2 regions of the Lysinibacillus sp. NPDC097279 genome follow, and region 2 is predicted to be linked to the other one. Evidence: riboswitches for the same ligand, from Rfam matches in the RefSeq annotation. Region 2 holds a riboswitch; the other holds the start of a gene.
The links. A riboswitch is a leader RNA that binds a small molecule or an ion and turns the genes downstream of it on or off. The one in region 2 is predicted to bind S-adenosylmethionine.

Region 1 (7,850 bases), on a different contig from region 2:
CTAGCTCTACTTGTTTGTTTAAGAGTTCAACAAGCTCTTGCATATGGTGAGCCCCTAAATAACTAGGATATTGAATTCCAATCGTTGAACCTGGCGCTTTATTCATATGACGAATTGACTGCTGCACAGCATACAGTGGGTATACACTCGCATCATTTATCGCTGCTATTGTATAGGGATAAATTTTTTGCTCATCACTTTCTGTTATATAAAAATGATTGTCTTGTTGTCGCAACACCCCACTAAAAAGCGCACTATCTTCTAGAATGTAGGTAGGGTAAATTTTTCTCAACACTAAATAATCTAGACTTTTTTCAATGTTAGCTTGTGGAGAAGATAAAATAAAAGCTACCCCCTCCTGCTGTAACTGTTGTAAATATTTCAATAACGCTTTATTGTCCTGTAAATAATAAATAGCGCCATCTTTCTCATATAGCGGGCTTATCTGTAAGTTAATAGGAACATCAAATTGCTTTAATTGTTCAACTACTTTCTTTAACTTCAAAACATCCGTTTCCATATTAATATCTGTTAACACAATGAATGCAGGATGTAAGTTGGTAGATGATAATTTCAATAGCTCACCAAATATTGAAGGCCAGTCATATACTAAAGGGGAAGATTGAATCATCTTACCAATATAAGACCAATTGCTATTTTTTTCTTTCACAATAAAAGGGAAGTCTTCATTAAATGTGGATGCCATTTGTATTACTTCAGCATCGTTAGGTGGGTTCACTACAGCCCACTCAATCGGCCGATCCAATACATGTTCCCCGACTTTTCGTAACTCCACTTTTTTCCCCTTTTGCCAATGTGAGAATAAGGGAAACTGTTCAATATTTTCCCCTATAGCAACAGCGGGTCCTTGGAAATTATTCATCGCTTCTAATGCTGGCAATGGTATATGCATCTTATAGGAGTTTAAAATAACAATACGTTTATAAACATCCAAAGAATCTTCTTTAATATTTTCCACTGGTATGACATCGACATCTGTATAAGCATTTAGCATTTCTCGTAGAATTTGTACTTCTTCATCTACTTGTTGATTGCTAGTTACATAAATAAGTGCAATGTCTTTGCTATCGGCACTTGCTAAATAATGCTGTGGCATACTAAACAAAATAAAAAGGACCATGAAGACGAACAAGCCTAGTTTAAAGCGCACTTGTTTTCATCTCTCTTTCCATTTCTGCTAACAAGTCATCAAAACTTTGATCCATCTGGGGCGTGTAAGTAAAATAACTTGTTTTATAGCTTAGTGTCACCCATCGCTTATTTAATAATTGATGGTTCTTTAAAGCTTGATCTAACTTCTCGTAAATAATATCAATGTATTGTTCTGACGTATCAATTAATAAAATGCCAAGATAATTTTCACGATACCGAAATTTTTTATCTGTTTGTCTAACAGATTGTTGTATTTTTTCCGCCAGTTGCCTCCACAAATATTGTGCTTCTTTAAAACCATAAAGCTTTTTAAATTTTTCATAGTTTTCAAGCTTTAACATAATAAACACAAAAGTATGTTGATGACGATCTGCTCTTCGCATTTCTTCATTAACAATGACACGCATACGCGATTCATTATCAAAGCCAGTTTCAACATCAATTGCTACAAAGTTTTTGACATCCTGCTGTAAATTTTTCATATATTTTTCTTGTGCCATCAATAACTCATGAATTTTTCCAGCGCATAATACTAAAAGTAGTAATACAACACCGTATGCCAAAAATAGTTGCATTGAAAATGCTGTACTTAACAATGCTATAGAACCTGTCAAACCGATATACAGTAAGGTTGAGCCACTGATAAAAATAAATACCAAACTACTTATTAGCCCCGTAACCGTACCTCTCCACAGTGTGATAATGACTAAAAGTATTAAGAAGATATATAATAATAAACTTTCACTATCCTGATGTAGTAAAAAATAAGCAGGTAATTGTAGAAGCAAAATAAGTAAAACGCCATAAACAAATATAGCTTTATTCCATTTTATTGCTGTTCGCATTGTCGACCTCTCTTTCCGCTAGAAGTGGTAATAAATTATCAAATATATGTGTCGCATTTGTTTGCACATCTACATACCCCGTATTTGCATCAGCTTTGAGAGATTCCATTTTACGGAAAAACTCTTCAGCCATCCTATCATTATGAATTTCTAACATATAACGCGTAGCCATTGCGTACACAGCAGGTGATTCAAATGATACAGCTGGCTCACCAGTAGTAGCATCGTAGCGGCCGTACAATTTTTGATCTCTACTATATAAAGACAGCATCCAATTAGTAAATGGCTTCGTCTCCAAACCTAAAGTGGCGCTATGGTAAGCCGTATACAATTGATCGATCATATGTAACTCCGTATCATATTCATAGTTATTGGTTACGACATCATAATACTTTGGAAAAAAGCCTGCTTGAGCTTTTGGCGCTTTTGCTAAAATCGATAATTGTTGCTCTAGTTGTTCTTTAGATAAAACATCATATTGTCGCATCTTTAAAAGTGCAGAAGGCATAATATAACTTAATGTAATTGTGTTAGCTTTCTTATGTGTATGAACGTCAACAAAATCTATAAACGTCCCTTTTTGCATTCCATACTTTACAATGTTTTTACCAATGGTCTTCCCTAACGCAATATAACGCTCATCATTCCACTTTTCACCTGCATCAAATAGCGCTCGCATAATTCTCAAATCATCAATCAGCGCATTAACAGTAGCTTGTTTTTTACCATCAATTCGCCATACTATAAATTTCTTCTCTAAAAAATAATGATTGATCACCTCAAACTGCTCATCAAAGCGAGCTTGATCATCTTTTTCTAGTAAATAGGTCAACCATAAACCGACAGATTCAGATAAAAACACATCTTTTTGTTGCGTTAAATCAGTACGTAATAAGTTATCTTTTGTCATTAATTCCTCAATAACAAATTGTTCAGTTGATGAAATTGGCTCCTTAGTTACTTTAGTTACTTCTTCTTTCCCTTGAGAGCACCCTATTAAAACGATTGAAAGGAAAAATATAACTAAAATACCACAATAAAAATTTTTTAATATAGGATTTCACCTCCACTAGGACTAAGTACCAAAATCTTTCAGTATGATTAGCGAATTATATTATAACAGTAATCATATTAAATGAATCTAAACAAATTCTAAACAGTTTGGGAAAAATAATAGAATTTAATTATTGGATTTCACACCATTATTTATCTTTCCCTAAAAAAATAGTACAAACCATTTTCATGGTTTGTACTATTTTTTAATATATAGATATTATTTAACTGGTACTACTGCACCTTTCCACTCCTTCAAGATGAAGTCTTGGATTTCTTCAGATTTTAATACTTCTAATAATTTTTTAATTTCTGGTTTATTTTCATCACCAGCACGAACTGCAATAATATTTACATATGGAGATTCTTTATCTTCTAAAGCAATTGCATCTTCAATTGGGTTTAGTCCATTATCAATTGCATAGTTAGAGTTAATAAGTACTGCATCGCCTTCTTCGTTTTCAAACATTTGCACAAGTAGCTCTGGTGCAGTATTTGCATCGAATTTAAAGTCTTTCGGATTATCTACAATATCTTTAATTTCTGCTGCTGTTTTGTCGATACCATCTTTTAATTTAATTAAGCCTTTTGCTTCTAATAGTGACAACATACGGCCATGGTCTGAAACTGAGTTCGATAATAAAATTGTTGCACCTTTAGGAAGGTCTTCAAGTGATTTATATTTTTTAGAGTAAATACCGATTGGCTCGATATGTACGCCACCTGCATTTACAAAATCATAGCCATTATCTTTAATTTGTAATTCAAGATAAGGGATATGTTGGAAATAGTTTGCATCAATAGTTTTTGACTCTAAATCTTGGTTAGGTAATACATAGTCTTGGTACGTTTCGATTTTTAAATCAATACCTTCTTTTGCTAAAATCGGTTTTGCTTGTTCTAAAATAACTGCGTGAGGTGTGTTAGAAGCACCAATTTTTAATGTTACTTTATCTTCAGTTTTTGCACTGTCATCTCCAGTTGTTGATCCTGCTTCGTCTTTGTTACCAGCACCACATGCTGCTAAAGCCAATACAAGTACTGATAAAAATAATCCTGCTAATAACTTCTTCATTTGTATACACTCCCTTTATTTGTTCAAACAATATGTTAGCGGTAAATACCGGTTTAACCTTTTTAACGTTTGTCTGTTTTCGTTGTAATCATATCGCCAATCCATTGAATGATAAATACGACTACTAAGATCAAAATAGTTGCCATTAATGTCACATCTTGGCGATTACGTTGGAAGCCATCTAAAAAGGCTAAGTTTCCTAGACCGCCAGCACCAATAATACCAGCCATTGCCGTATATCCAACAAGTGCTACAGCCGTTACAGTAATCCCAGAAATAAGTGCTGGTAATGATTCTGGAATTAGAACTTTCCATATAATCGTGGACGTTTTAGCACCCATCGAGCGTGCTGCTTCAACAACACCTTTATCAATTTCACGTAATGCAATTAGTACCATTCGTGCATAGAATGGGGCAGCACCAATAATAAGTGCTGGTAGGGCTGCATTTGCTCCTCGGATTGTCCCAAGTAAAAACTTCGTAAATGGAATGAGTAAAATAATTAACACGATAAATGGTATCGAACGGAATATATTAACGACCGATCCTGTTAAAAAGTTAACAATTTTATTGGCCCATAATTGGTTTGGACTCGTTAAAAAGAGGATTATGCCAATGGCTAAACCAAGTATAAATGTTACGACTGTAGATAAAGTGGTCATATAAAGTGTTTCATATGTGGCTGTCCACATTTTTTCCCAGTCGACATTTGGAAAGAGACTAGTTAGCATTTGCAATCACCTCCGTTTGTACTTCAACTGTATTTAAATAATTTAATGCAGCTGCTACATTTGTCTCTGTGCCATCAATTTGTACAATAAGAGTACCGTATGCACCATTTTTCGTCTGCGAGATATTACCATGGACAATGCTAACTTCTACATCAAACTGTTTTACTAAATGTGATATAACTGGCTGCTCTGTCTTTTCACCAACAAATACAAGCTTAACAAGGTGTCCTGTTGGATAATTCATTCTAAGCTGTGCAACTGTCTCCTGCGTTTCCTTCGTATCGGTAATTTGTGATACGAATTTTTTAGTGATCGCTGCTTGTGGTGCTTGGAACACTTGTAGTACTTCACCACGTTCAACAATTTCTCCAGCTTCCATTACCGCTACACGATGACAGATTTTGCGAATAACATGCATTTCATGAGTAATTAATACGATTGTTAAGCCTAATCGTTCGTTTATATCGACAAGCAAATCGAGGATTGCATCCGTTGTTTCTGGATCCAGTGCTGATGTAGCTTCATCACATAACAGCACTTCAGGATTATTGGCAAGTGCTCGTGCTATGCCAACACGTTGCTTTTGACCACCTGACAGTTGTGATGGATACGATTTGTCACGACCTTCTAAACCAACAAGTGCAATAAGTTCTTTCACACGTGCGTCTCGCTCACTTTTAGCTACACCTGCAATTTCAAGTGGAAATGCAATGTTTTCTGCAACTGTTCTTGACCAAAGTAAGTTAAAATGTTGGAAAATCATACTTACCTTTTGTCTAGCATCACGCAACTTTTGACCCTTAATAGATGAAAATTCTTGGTTATTCACCTTCACCGAACCAGTTGTCGGCTTTTCTAAACCGTTTAATAAACGAATCATCGTACTTTTACCAGCGCCACTATAGCCAATAATGCCAAAAATCTCACCTTTGTTAATTGTAAGATTAACATCTTTAACAGCAGTTAATTCGCCATTTGCGGTTTTGTATTTCTTCGTAATATTTTGAAGCTGTATCATAGCGAAACTCCTTTTCTCATATAGAAAACCCCTTCACTCACAGACAAGTAGAAGGGGTCACGTACTTTATACGCTAAACCGTTCTCTCATCTTTCAAAGAAAAATCTTTGAGTGATTTGGCACCTTTTCACATTTGTGATGGTTGCCGGGCTTCATAGGGCACTTCCCTCCGCCGCTCTTTATAAGAGTTCGATATATTTAATAGTTTTTAATATAGTTGTTACTTTACCATGCTAGCAAAGTTCAGTCAATTGGTTTTTTTAACAATTCGTATAAAAAAGGTACGGATTGAAATGCATAAACCTTTTCTATAACTGATCCACCATCACTAACGAGTAAACACGGGACACTTTCGATTTGAAAATCATAAGCTATTTGCTCTAAAAAATTAATATTTGCCTTACCTAATTTTAACTGTGGCAATAATTGTTCTATAATATCCATCATTTTAGAAGCAACTGCACACGTTCCGCACATCGGTGTATATAAATAAAAGGCAGTTTTTTCACCAGATTTTACTGCTGCTTCCCACTGCTCTTTTGACCATTCTTCCATTTTTTAACCAACCTTACAAAATATATTCATTATGGATGGAAAAATGCGCACGCAATAAAATCATTGCAAGCACTTTCCTCGGTGTAGTTTCTACTTCTTTATAAGTAGGCATCGTTCGCAAATGCTCTGCTTCAGGATAATGTCTGTCCATCAATGCTCGTAATTTATCTCCAGATGCATCTGCATCAAAAAATGTATAGAGCTCATAGCCCTCATATGGGTCGAGTAATTCTTCTAATTGATGCACACCAATTGTACCATTTGTACAAAGTATTGTAACATCTTCACTCAAAATAGGTTCTATTTGAAGCTTATCCGAACGGCCCTCCACAATTAAACATTTCCCTTCGAACATCACGCCACCCCCATTTAGCAGTTATCTACTACAACAATTCATTGCAATTATTGGATTCCACACTATGCATAGATCTACACGTTAACAATATTTTCTATATGTCACTTTGCAATTTGGATAACATTTGATGTGAGTTACTTGGACTTTCATTTACTTGAAGAGTCACGCTTTGTAAAGCTCAAAAAACAATTGCATACCTGTGTTATATAATAAAAAACGCCGGTATGTATTCCGACGTTTTTCTATTATAGGCTTGTTTATTCTGCAATCATTTCTTCGTATTGTTCTGCAGTCATAAGGTTTTCAAGCTCTGAAGCATCAGCAGGCTCTACAACGATCATCCATGCTTTTTCATATGGTGATTCGTTTACGAATTCTGGGCTATCTTCTAGATCTGCATTTACTTCCACTACAGTACCTGAAATCGGTGCGTATAATTCAGAAACAGTTTTTACTGATTCTACGCTGCCAAATGGATCATCAGTTTTAATTTCGTCGCCAACTTGTGGAAGCTCAACGAAAACGATGTCTCCTAATTCAGATTGTGCAAAATGCGAAATACCGATACGTACTTTACCATCTTCTAATTTTACCCATTCGTGTTCTTCAGAGTAACGTAAGTCTTTAGGTGTGCTCATGCCAAAAACCCCTCCATAAATATGTAATATATTCACTTTCAGTGTGCCATACTTCTTTCATAAAAACAAGGATTAAAGCTGTTATTTCCACGCTTGTTCAAAATCTGATTCTTTAAATCCTAACGTTACTTTTTTTCCATCAGTAACGATTGGTCGCTTAATTAACATACCATCAGAAGCAAGTAGTGTGAGCTGTTCATCTTCCGACATTTCCGCCAGTTTATCCTTCAACCCAAGTTCGCGATATTTCATGCCAGATGTGTTGAAAAATTTCTTTAATGGCTGCCCGCTAGCCTGCCAATAACTTTTAATTTGCTCTTTCGTAGGTGCTTGTTCAACAATGTGTACCTCTTCGTATGAAACGCCATTGTCGTTTAACCACTTCTGTGCTTTTTTACAAGTTGTAC
Region 2 (7,850 bases):
TGTAATCCAAGGATCCATTCCGAAAGCGTTTTCAACAGCAACAGAAATTGCATTTGATTGAACGCCAGGCATTAATATTAGCATTGCGATTAACGCAGCAATCGCAAAAATTACCGCAAACCACTTTTGCCCCATTCCTTTCTCAATGTAAAAGGCTGGACCACCACGGTATTCGGTATCTTTCTCTTCTTTATAAATTTGTGCTAATGTCGACTCAACATAAGCTGTCGCAGCACCGATGAAGGCAATTGCCCACATCCAAAAAATTGCACCAGGCCCCCCCATTGCGATTGCAGTTGCCGTACCAGCAATATTACCTGTACCTACACGGCCTGATAATGCAATCGACATCGCCTGGAAAGAAGAAATTCCTTTTTCTGATTTTTCTCCTTTAAACATTAAGACGAACATATCCTTAATGAGTCTTACTTGTAGGAACCGTGTAATAATCGAAAAGAATAAACCAATCAATAAAATACCATAAATAAACCACGGTCCCCATAAAATACTGTTCAGAAAACTTACAATACCTTCCATTTTACCCCTCCCAAAATATGAATATTCTTACTTTAAGACATTATAGTATTACATTTTTCTGAAAATTACAACATTATTTTCAAGTTACTATACATCTTATTCAACAATATTTTTCGAAGGGGAAACATTCTATTGAATTATATATCCAATTCTACGCAAAGCATTATTAACAAAATCTCGGATATAGACAAAAATCTCTTCACGCTCTATTTCATGGAATAGATTATGATAGCATTTTGCCCATTCCTTAAATTGGAATTCTGCAAACTCTTGCTGATGTAGCCAATTACGTGTTTGTCTCGTTTCCGTAATACTATCTTTTTCGCCAGTCATAATAAGCATAGGCGTATTCGGAAATTCTGCTTTAGGCATGACGGCTAAATTGCGCATCATTTGCTGGAGTTCGCGATACCACTTCACTGATATAACTGTCTTAAAAGGAAACTCGTCCCTCATTTCATCTCTGCCTTCAATACTGCGCGTTAATTTGTCAAAAGAAATATCATGTGTCATTTTAACACTTGCCGTTAAAGCACTTAAGCTAGTTAATGCATTTGACAACTTACCAGGCTGTAGTTTCAAATGTAGCCAAGGCGAAGTTAAAACAATACCTGCACATTCATATTTTCTCTTATGCATTGTATGCAATAATAACGTTGCTCCTAGTCCATGCCCTATTAAAAACACTGGCAAATCATATGAAAAAGCATTTTCAATTAAATGCCTTGTATATTTGTTATACTCTTTAAAGTCCTCATCATGGACTCGTGATAGTTTTGCATTTGCCCCATGATTTGGTAAATCCCCCATGACTACGTGGAAGCCTTCCATTCTGAGTTTTTCAATAAGCCATGCGTACCAACGGTGATTTTCATAAGCACCGTGAACAATAGCAATCACAGCCTTCGCTTGTCCATCAGCTTCCCATTTCCACATTCACATAGTCCTCCTAAATAAATAGTTACACACTGATTATAACGAAATATTCTCGTCATTATAAAATTATATTTGCATAAAATTGCGCATTTGATACGATAATACTACATCAAAGAAAGAAAAGAGGCGTTTAGCATGATTTATCCGTTTAAAGACAAGACCCCTAATATCGATCCATCGGTATTTATTGCTGACTATGCAACCGTTACTGGTGACGTAACGATTGGTGCCGAAACCACTATTTGGTTTAATACTGTTATTCGAGGCGATGTATCGCCAACAATAATTGGTAAACGAGTAAGCATCCAAGATCTTTGCTGTCTACATCAAAGTCCAAAATATCCATTAATAATCGAAGATGAAGTAACAGTTGGACACCAAGTAACTTTACATAGCTGTACAATTCGAAAAAATGCATTAATAGGTATGGGATCAATCGTGTTGGATGGGGCAGAGATAGGAGAAGGTGCTTTTATTGGTGCGGGTAGTCTTGTACCTCCAGGTAAAGTCATTCCTCCTAATTGCTTAGCATTAGGTCGTCCAGCAAAAGTCGTACGTGAATTAAATGCTGAAGATAAAGAAGACATGGAACGTATCGTTAGAGAATACGCCGAAAAAGGTCAATATTACAAATCTCTTCAAAAATAATGAATGCCCTAAATACGAGGGCTGCCGATATAGGTGTAGGTGCTCTTGTAGAAACACATTTATACAGGATAAAAAATAAATTCGCGATTTCCTTCCAACTGTAAACGGAAAGACGCGAATTTTTTTGCAATCATTTACGCCTATCCATAATTGCCGTCCAGATTTTTTGTATGCTTGACAAGCTCTTCAAAAAATCTGTAACTTGCTTCAGCATTCAAACCCAACTTTTAAACGTGAGGTATGAATGCTGAAGCAAGTTAGAAAGGGGCCATGAAGTAGCCCCTTTCCATTGCTTATAGACCTGCTTTTTCTCTTAAAGCATCTGCCTTGTCCGTATTTTCCCAAGGCACATTTAAATCTGTACGGCCAAAGTGACCATAAGCTGCCGTTTGTTTATAAATTGGGCGACGTAGATCAAGCATTTTAATAATGCCTGCTGGACGTAGATCAAATAGATCGCGAACCCATTTTACGATATCGCTTTCGCTTACTTTTCCTGTACCAAATGTATCTACTGCGATTGATACGGGTTGTGCTACACCAATGGCATAAGCAAGTTGTACTTCAGCACGTTCTGCTAAACCAGCAGCAACAATATTTTTAGCTACATAACGCGCTGCATATGCAGCAGAACGGTCCACTTTTGTAGCATCCTTACCAGAGAATGCTCCACCACCATGACGTGCATAGCCACCGTATGTATCAACGATGATTTTACGTCCTGTAAGACCAGCATCTCCTTTAGGTCCACCAATAACAAAACGACCTGTTGGGTTAATGAAATATTTTGTCTGAGCATCTAATAGCTCATTAGGTACTACAGGAGCTATTACTAACTCTTTTAAATCTGATTGAATTTGCTCTAGTGTCGCTTCTTCATCATGCTGTGTTGAAATAACAATCGTATCGACACGTACTGGGATGTTGTGTTCATCATACTCAATTGTCACCTGTGTTTTACCGTCTGGACGTAAATATGCTAGTTCACCTGATTTACGAACTTCTGTTAAACGACGAGCTAATTTATGCGCTAAACTAATTGGTAAAGGCATTAATTCAGGTGTTTCGTTACAAGCGTAACCAAACATTAATCCTTGGTCACCTGCACCAATTGCTTCAATATCTGCATCAGTCATAGAACCTTCACGCGCTTCTAATGCTTGGTCTACACCTTGGGCAATGTCTGGTGATTGTTCACCAATTGCTACTAGTACTGCTAAGTTTTCAGCATCAAAGCCATATTTACCGCGTGTGTAGCCGATTTCTGCTACAGTATCACGCACGATACCTTTAATATCTACATAAGTAGAAGTAGTGATTTCTCCTGCTACTAGTACTAATCCTGTCGTTACAGTTGTTTCACACGCTACACGTGCATTTGGATCTTCTTTTAAAATGGCATCTAAAATGGCATCCGAAATTTGGTCACAAATTTTGTCAGGATGTCCTTCTGTTACACTCTCTGATGTAAACAATCGACGGTTTGTCATTTGGTTTTCCTCCTATTACTCTTACAAATAGCATTTGCGAAATTAATACGGTACTCATTACCCATGTCAAGTTCGCTCCTGAAGGATAGAACTTTCAAGCCGTTGTTGCTTTTAACATGAGGATTTCGAAAGATCCGTCATTATAATAAGGAAAGAATTGTATATACTTACCTTTACATTCATTATGAAAATAAAAAAATCCTTTTCTCACGTCTTTACATGAGGAAAGGAATAATGACTTCGTAACCTTTCACTCTTATCGTTCAAGGGTTTTCCCCTTGCATCAGGTTGGCACCAGCGCATGTCGTGAAATAGTTCATGCAGGTTGCCGGGTTTCACAGGGCCTGACCCTCCACCAGCTCGGGATAAGAGTATCCGTTCAATTCCTCATCTTACGTAAAAGGTCGAACGTTGTCAATTATTTTATGACTTTTTGTTGAAAGTTAATTAAAACACGAAAATAATTTTTGAATTAGTATAGATTATTAAAGCAATTGTGTTATACTATTTTTGAAATTAAGAAAAACTCCCTCAAACTCAAGGGAATATTATAAAAAAGGATGGTATTTAATCGATGAATTCAGTAGAAATTGCAAACGAACTGAAGGAATTATTAAACGGTGGGAACATTAACGTTCAACTTTCAGTACCACAATTAGCGGAAAAAGCTACATCTCGTGGTGAAGCAATGTTAACAGTAGATGGCGCAGTTCGTGCAGAAACTGGCAAATACACTGGTCGTTCACCTAAAGATAAATATACGGTAGAAGAAGAAAGCACAAAAGATAAAATTGACTGGGGTAAAGTAAACCAACCAATTTCTTCGGAAGTGTTCGATAACTTATATGTAAAAGTAGTTAAATACTTAAAAGAACGTGACGAATTATTCGTATTCAAAGGTTTTGCTGGTGCTGACAAAGATTCACAATTAAGCATCCAAGTAATCAATGAATATGCTTGGCACAATCTTTTCGCCCATCAATTATTTATCCGTCCAACACAAGAAGAATTAGCTTCTCATGTTGCTGAATTCACAGTTATTTCAGCTCCTAACTTTAAAGCGGATCCAGCTATCGATGGTACATCTTCTGAAACTTTCATTATTGTATCACTTGAAAAGAAAATCATCCTAATCGGTGGTACTGAATATGCTGGTGAAATGAAAAAATCTATTTTCGGTATTATGAACTACCTATTACCACAACAAGGCATCCTATCAATGCACTGTTCAGCAAACGTAGGTGAAGCTGGCGATGTGGCATTATTCTTCGGTTTATCTGGTACTGGTAAAACAACTTTATCAGCTGACCCTGCCCGCAAATTAATCGGTGATGATGAGCACGGCTGGTCTGACAACGGCGTATTCAATATTGAAGGTGGTTGCTATGCAAAAACAATTAACCTTTCTGCTGAAAAAGAACCTGAAATCTATAACGCAATCCGCTTCGGTTCTGTTCTAGAAAACGTAGCTGTAGATCCTGAAACTCGTGTTTGTGACTACGATGATGTTTCATTAACAGAAAACACACGTGTTGCTTACCCGATCCAATTTATTGAAAATATTGTTGATCCATCTGTTGCAGGTCATCCAAAAACAATCGTCTTCTTAACTGCTGATGCATTTGGTGTGTTACCTCCAATCAGTAAATTAACAAAAGAACAAGCAATGTATCACTTCCTAAGTGGTTTCACTTCGAAGCTAGCAGGTACTGAACGTGGTGTAACAGAGCCAGAGCCAGTATTCTCTACATGTTTCGGTTCTCCATTCCTTCCACTTCCAGCAACTGTTTACGCTGAAATGTTAGGTCAAAAAATCGATGAGCATGGCGCACAAGTATTCCTTGTAAACACTGGTTGGACTGGTGGCGAATACGGTACAGGTAGCCGTATGAAGCTTTCATACACTCGTACAATGGTACGTGCTGCAATCGATGGCAAACTGAACAATGTTGAAACGACACAGGACGCTGTATTTGGCTTACACATCCCTACAGCAGTTGAAGGTGTACCTTCAGAAGTTCTTAACCCTCGCGATGCTTGGGCAGACAAAGCTGCTTATGATGTAAAAGCTGCTGAACTTGCTGGTTTATTCAATGATAACTTCAAGAAATTCTCAAACGTTTCTGAAGCAATCACTAAACTTGGTGGTCCATTAAAATAATAATGCGACTAAGGGAACGATTTATTCGTTCCCTTTTTTTTACCCACTTCTATAAAAAATAATCTTCAAATGTTCATTTTTTGGATAGTATTGGAGGATACATATGAAAAAAAAATACAAAATACTAGTTGGCATCCTAGTATCATTAGTCGTGTTATTTATTGGAGCTGGATTTATTGCAGGCAATTACTTTTATAACTTGGCGTTAAATCCACAATCTGATAAAACAGCCGTTCTGGATGCCCCACATAATTTAATTGATTCTAATCCGAATGAAGTGAAAGAGAAAGAAGCTCGTGAAACATGGTTCAACAGTCATTACGAAGAAACAACGATTCCATCTTTCGATCAACATAAGCTACATGCCTATTCCATTAAAAATCAAAATGATTCAAATAAATGGGCCATCATCTTCCATGGATATTCAAGTGATGGTTTACAGATGACCAAGTATGCAAAAAACTTTTACGACATGGGCTACAATATACTTATTCCTGATGCGAGAGGCCATGGCAAAAGTGAAGGAGACTATATTGGAATGGGCTGGCATGATCGCTTAGATGTCGTGTCATGGATTAACAATACGGTGCAATTAAATAATGAGGCTGAAATTGTCCTTTTTGGAGTATCGATGGGCGGAGCCACAGTGATGATGGCCTCTGGCGAAGAATTACCTAAAAACGTAAAGGCAATTATCGAGGATTGTGGCTATTCTTCTGTTTGGGGCGAATTTTCGTATCAGCTTAAAGCAATCTTCCATTTGCCTGCATTTCCAATCATGAATTTTGCTTCAGCTGTAACGAAAATCAAAGCAGACTATACGCTTGGTGAAGCCGATACGGTAAAACAAGTAGCTAAATCACAAACACCGATGCTATTTATCCATGGTAGTACTGACACATTCGTGCCTTCTTCTATGCTAGATGAAGTCTATGAAGCTGCCAATGTGCCAAAAGAAAAATTACTAGTCGAAGGGGCTGGACACGGTAGAGCTGAAAATGTCGCAGGAGCAATATATTGGGAAACAATTCAAACCTTCTTAAGTGCCTACGTAAACGAATAAGTGCCTGTCACTCAAACAATTCACTATACTAGTCCTATTTCTTACAACTAATATAATAAAAATCCACGAACGCTTCTATGGTAACCAAATAGCGCAAGCTGCAACACATGACGCATCTAGCGACGGTTGCAGCTTCCCTATAGCCCACAGAATGCACAGTGGATTTTTATAAAAATTTTGTGACTGTCACTCAAACAATTCCAGACACACACAATTAGTGCCAGTCACCATCTCGCACAATTGTCCCTTTATTTGCTTCTCATTGTTTCTTCATCCATTTACACAAATCACGCACAGTTTCACGATTTTGAGCAGGTGGATATTGGTGTGCAAAACGATGATCATACCATGTTTCATACGTTTTATTGGCATCTTCTAAGTAAAATGCTAATTGCCTTGCATGTTCAATATCGACATTTTCATCACGATAGCCGTGAATAATAAGCACAGGTGCTGTAATGTGTTCAACTTCAAATAATGGTGTACGTGCATCATATTCCTCTGGTACACGATTAGGCGTACCTCCAATTACACGCTTCATCATACGGCGCATATCCGTACGCTCCCAATAAGTTGCTGTCGCATCCGACACCCCTGCCCATGTAACAACAGATGTAATATCTTTACGCAAAATTGCCGTCCACAGTGCCATAATACCTCCGCGTGAAAAGCCAAACACATGAATATTATCATTACAATATTGCTTTAGCACATCTACTCCATGGACTGCATCATAACGATCCTGACCTGCAAACTCATCACGCCCTTCCCCACCTCTGTTCCCACGATAATAAGGGGCAAAAACGATAAAACCTTGTGCGGCGAACTGGGCAATACGTGCTGGTCTTACCATACCGATGCTTTGCATTCCACCACGTAAATATAAAAAACCATCGTATGTACCTTCTGCCTTAGGCTCCGCTAGCAAGCCTTTAACCCGTAATCCAAGTGATACATAAGTAATTTCGGATAAGCGAATAGCTGGATTCGGTGAAGGGTATGGACGTTTTTCAAC

Region 1: it holds a riboswitch for S-adenosylmethionine, as region 2 does, so the genes downstream of both, ACIQ1H_RS16370 (methionine ABC transporter ATP-binding protein) here and metK (methionine adenosyltransferase) in region 2, are expected to answer to the same signal.

Annotation. Positions count from the first base shown of each region.
Region 1 covers NZ_JBIWDA010000004.1:71,861-79,710, forward strand. Annotated here, with positions in the region: gene ACIQ1H_RS16345 (hypothetical protein) at 1-1,171, opposite strand, end outside; gene ACIQ1H_RS16350 (diguanylate cyclase domain-containing protein) at 1,161-2,018, opposite strand; gene ACIQ1H_RS16355 (glycosyl hydrolase family 8) at 1,993-2,928, opposite strand; gene ACIQ1H_RS16360 (MetQ/NlpA family ABC transporter substrate-binding protein) at 3,292-4,146, opposite strand; gene ACIQ1H_RS16365 (methionine ABC transporter permease) at 4,209-4,877, opposite strand; gene ACIQ1H_RS16370 (methionine ABC transporter ATP-binding protein) at 4,867-5,895, opposite strand; SAM riboswitch class I at 5,979-6,083, opposite strand; gene ACIQ1H_RS16375 (thioredoxin family protein) at 6,139-6,450, opposite strand; gene ACIQ1H_RS16380 (toprim domain-containing protein) at 6,464-6,805, opposite strand; gene gcvH (glycine cleavage system protein GcvH) at 7,063-7,443, opposite strand; gene ACIQ1H_RS16390 (arsenate reductase family protein) at 7,525-7,850, opposite strand, start outside.
Region 2 covers NZ_JBIWDA010000001.1:19,375-27,224, reverse strand. Annotated here, with positions in the region: gene ACIQ1H_RS00140 (alanine/glycine:cation symporter family protein) at 1-537, opposite strand, end outside; gene ACIQ1H_RS00135 (alpha/beta hydrolase) at 667-1,473, opposite strand; gene ACIQ1H_RS00130 (gamma carbonic anhydrase) at 1,609-2,121, shown strand; gene metK (methionine adenosyltransferase) at 2,415-3,611, opposite strand; SAM riboswitch class I at 3,865-3,983, opposite strand; gene pckA (phosphoenolpyruvate carboxykinase (ATP)) at 4,186-5,772, shown strand; gene ACIQ1H_RS00115 (alpha/beta hydrolase) at 5,876-6,835, shown strand; gene ACIQ1H_RS00110 (alpha/beta hydrolase family protein) at 7,095-7,850, opposite strand, start outside.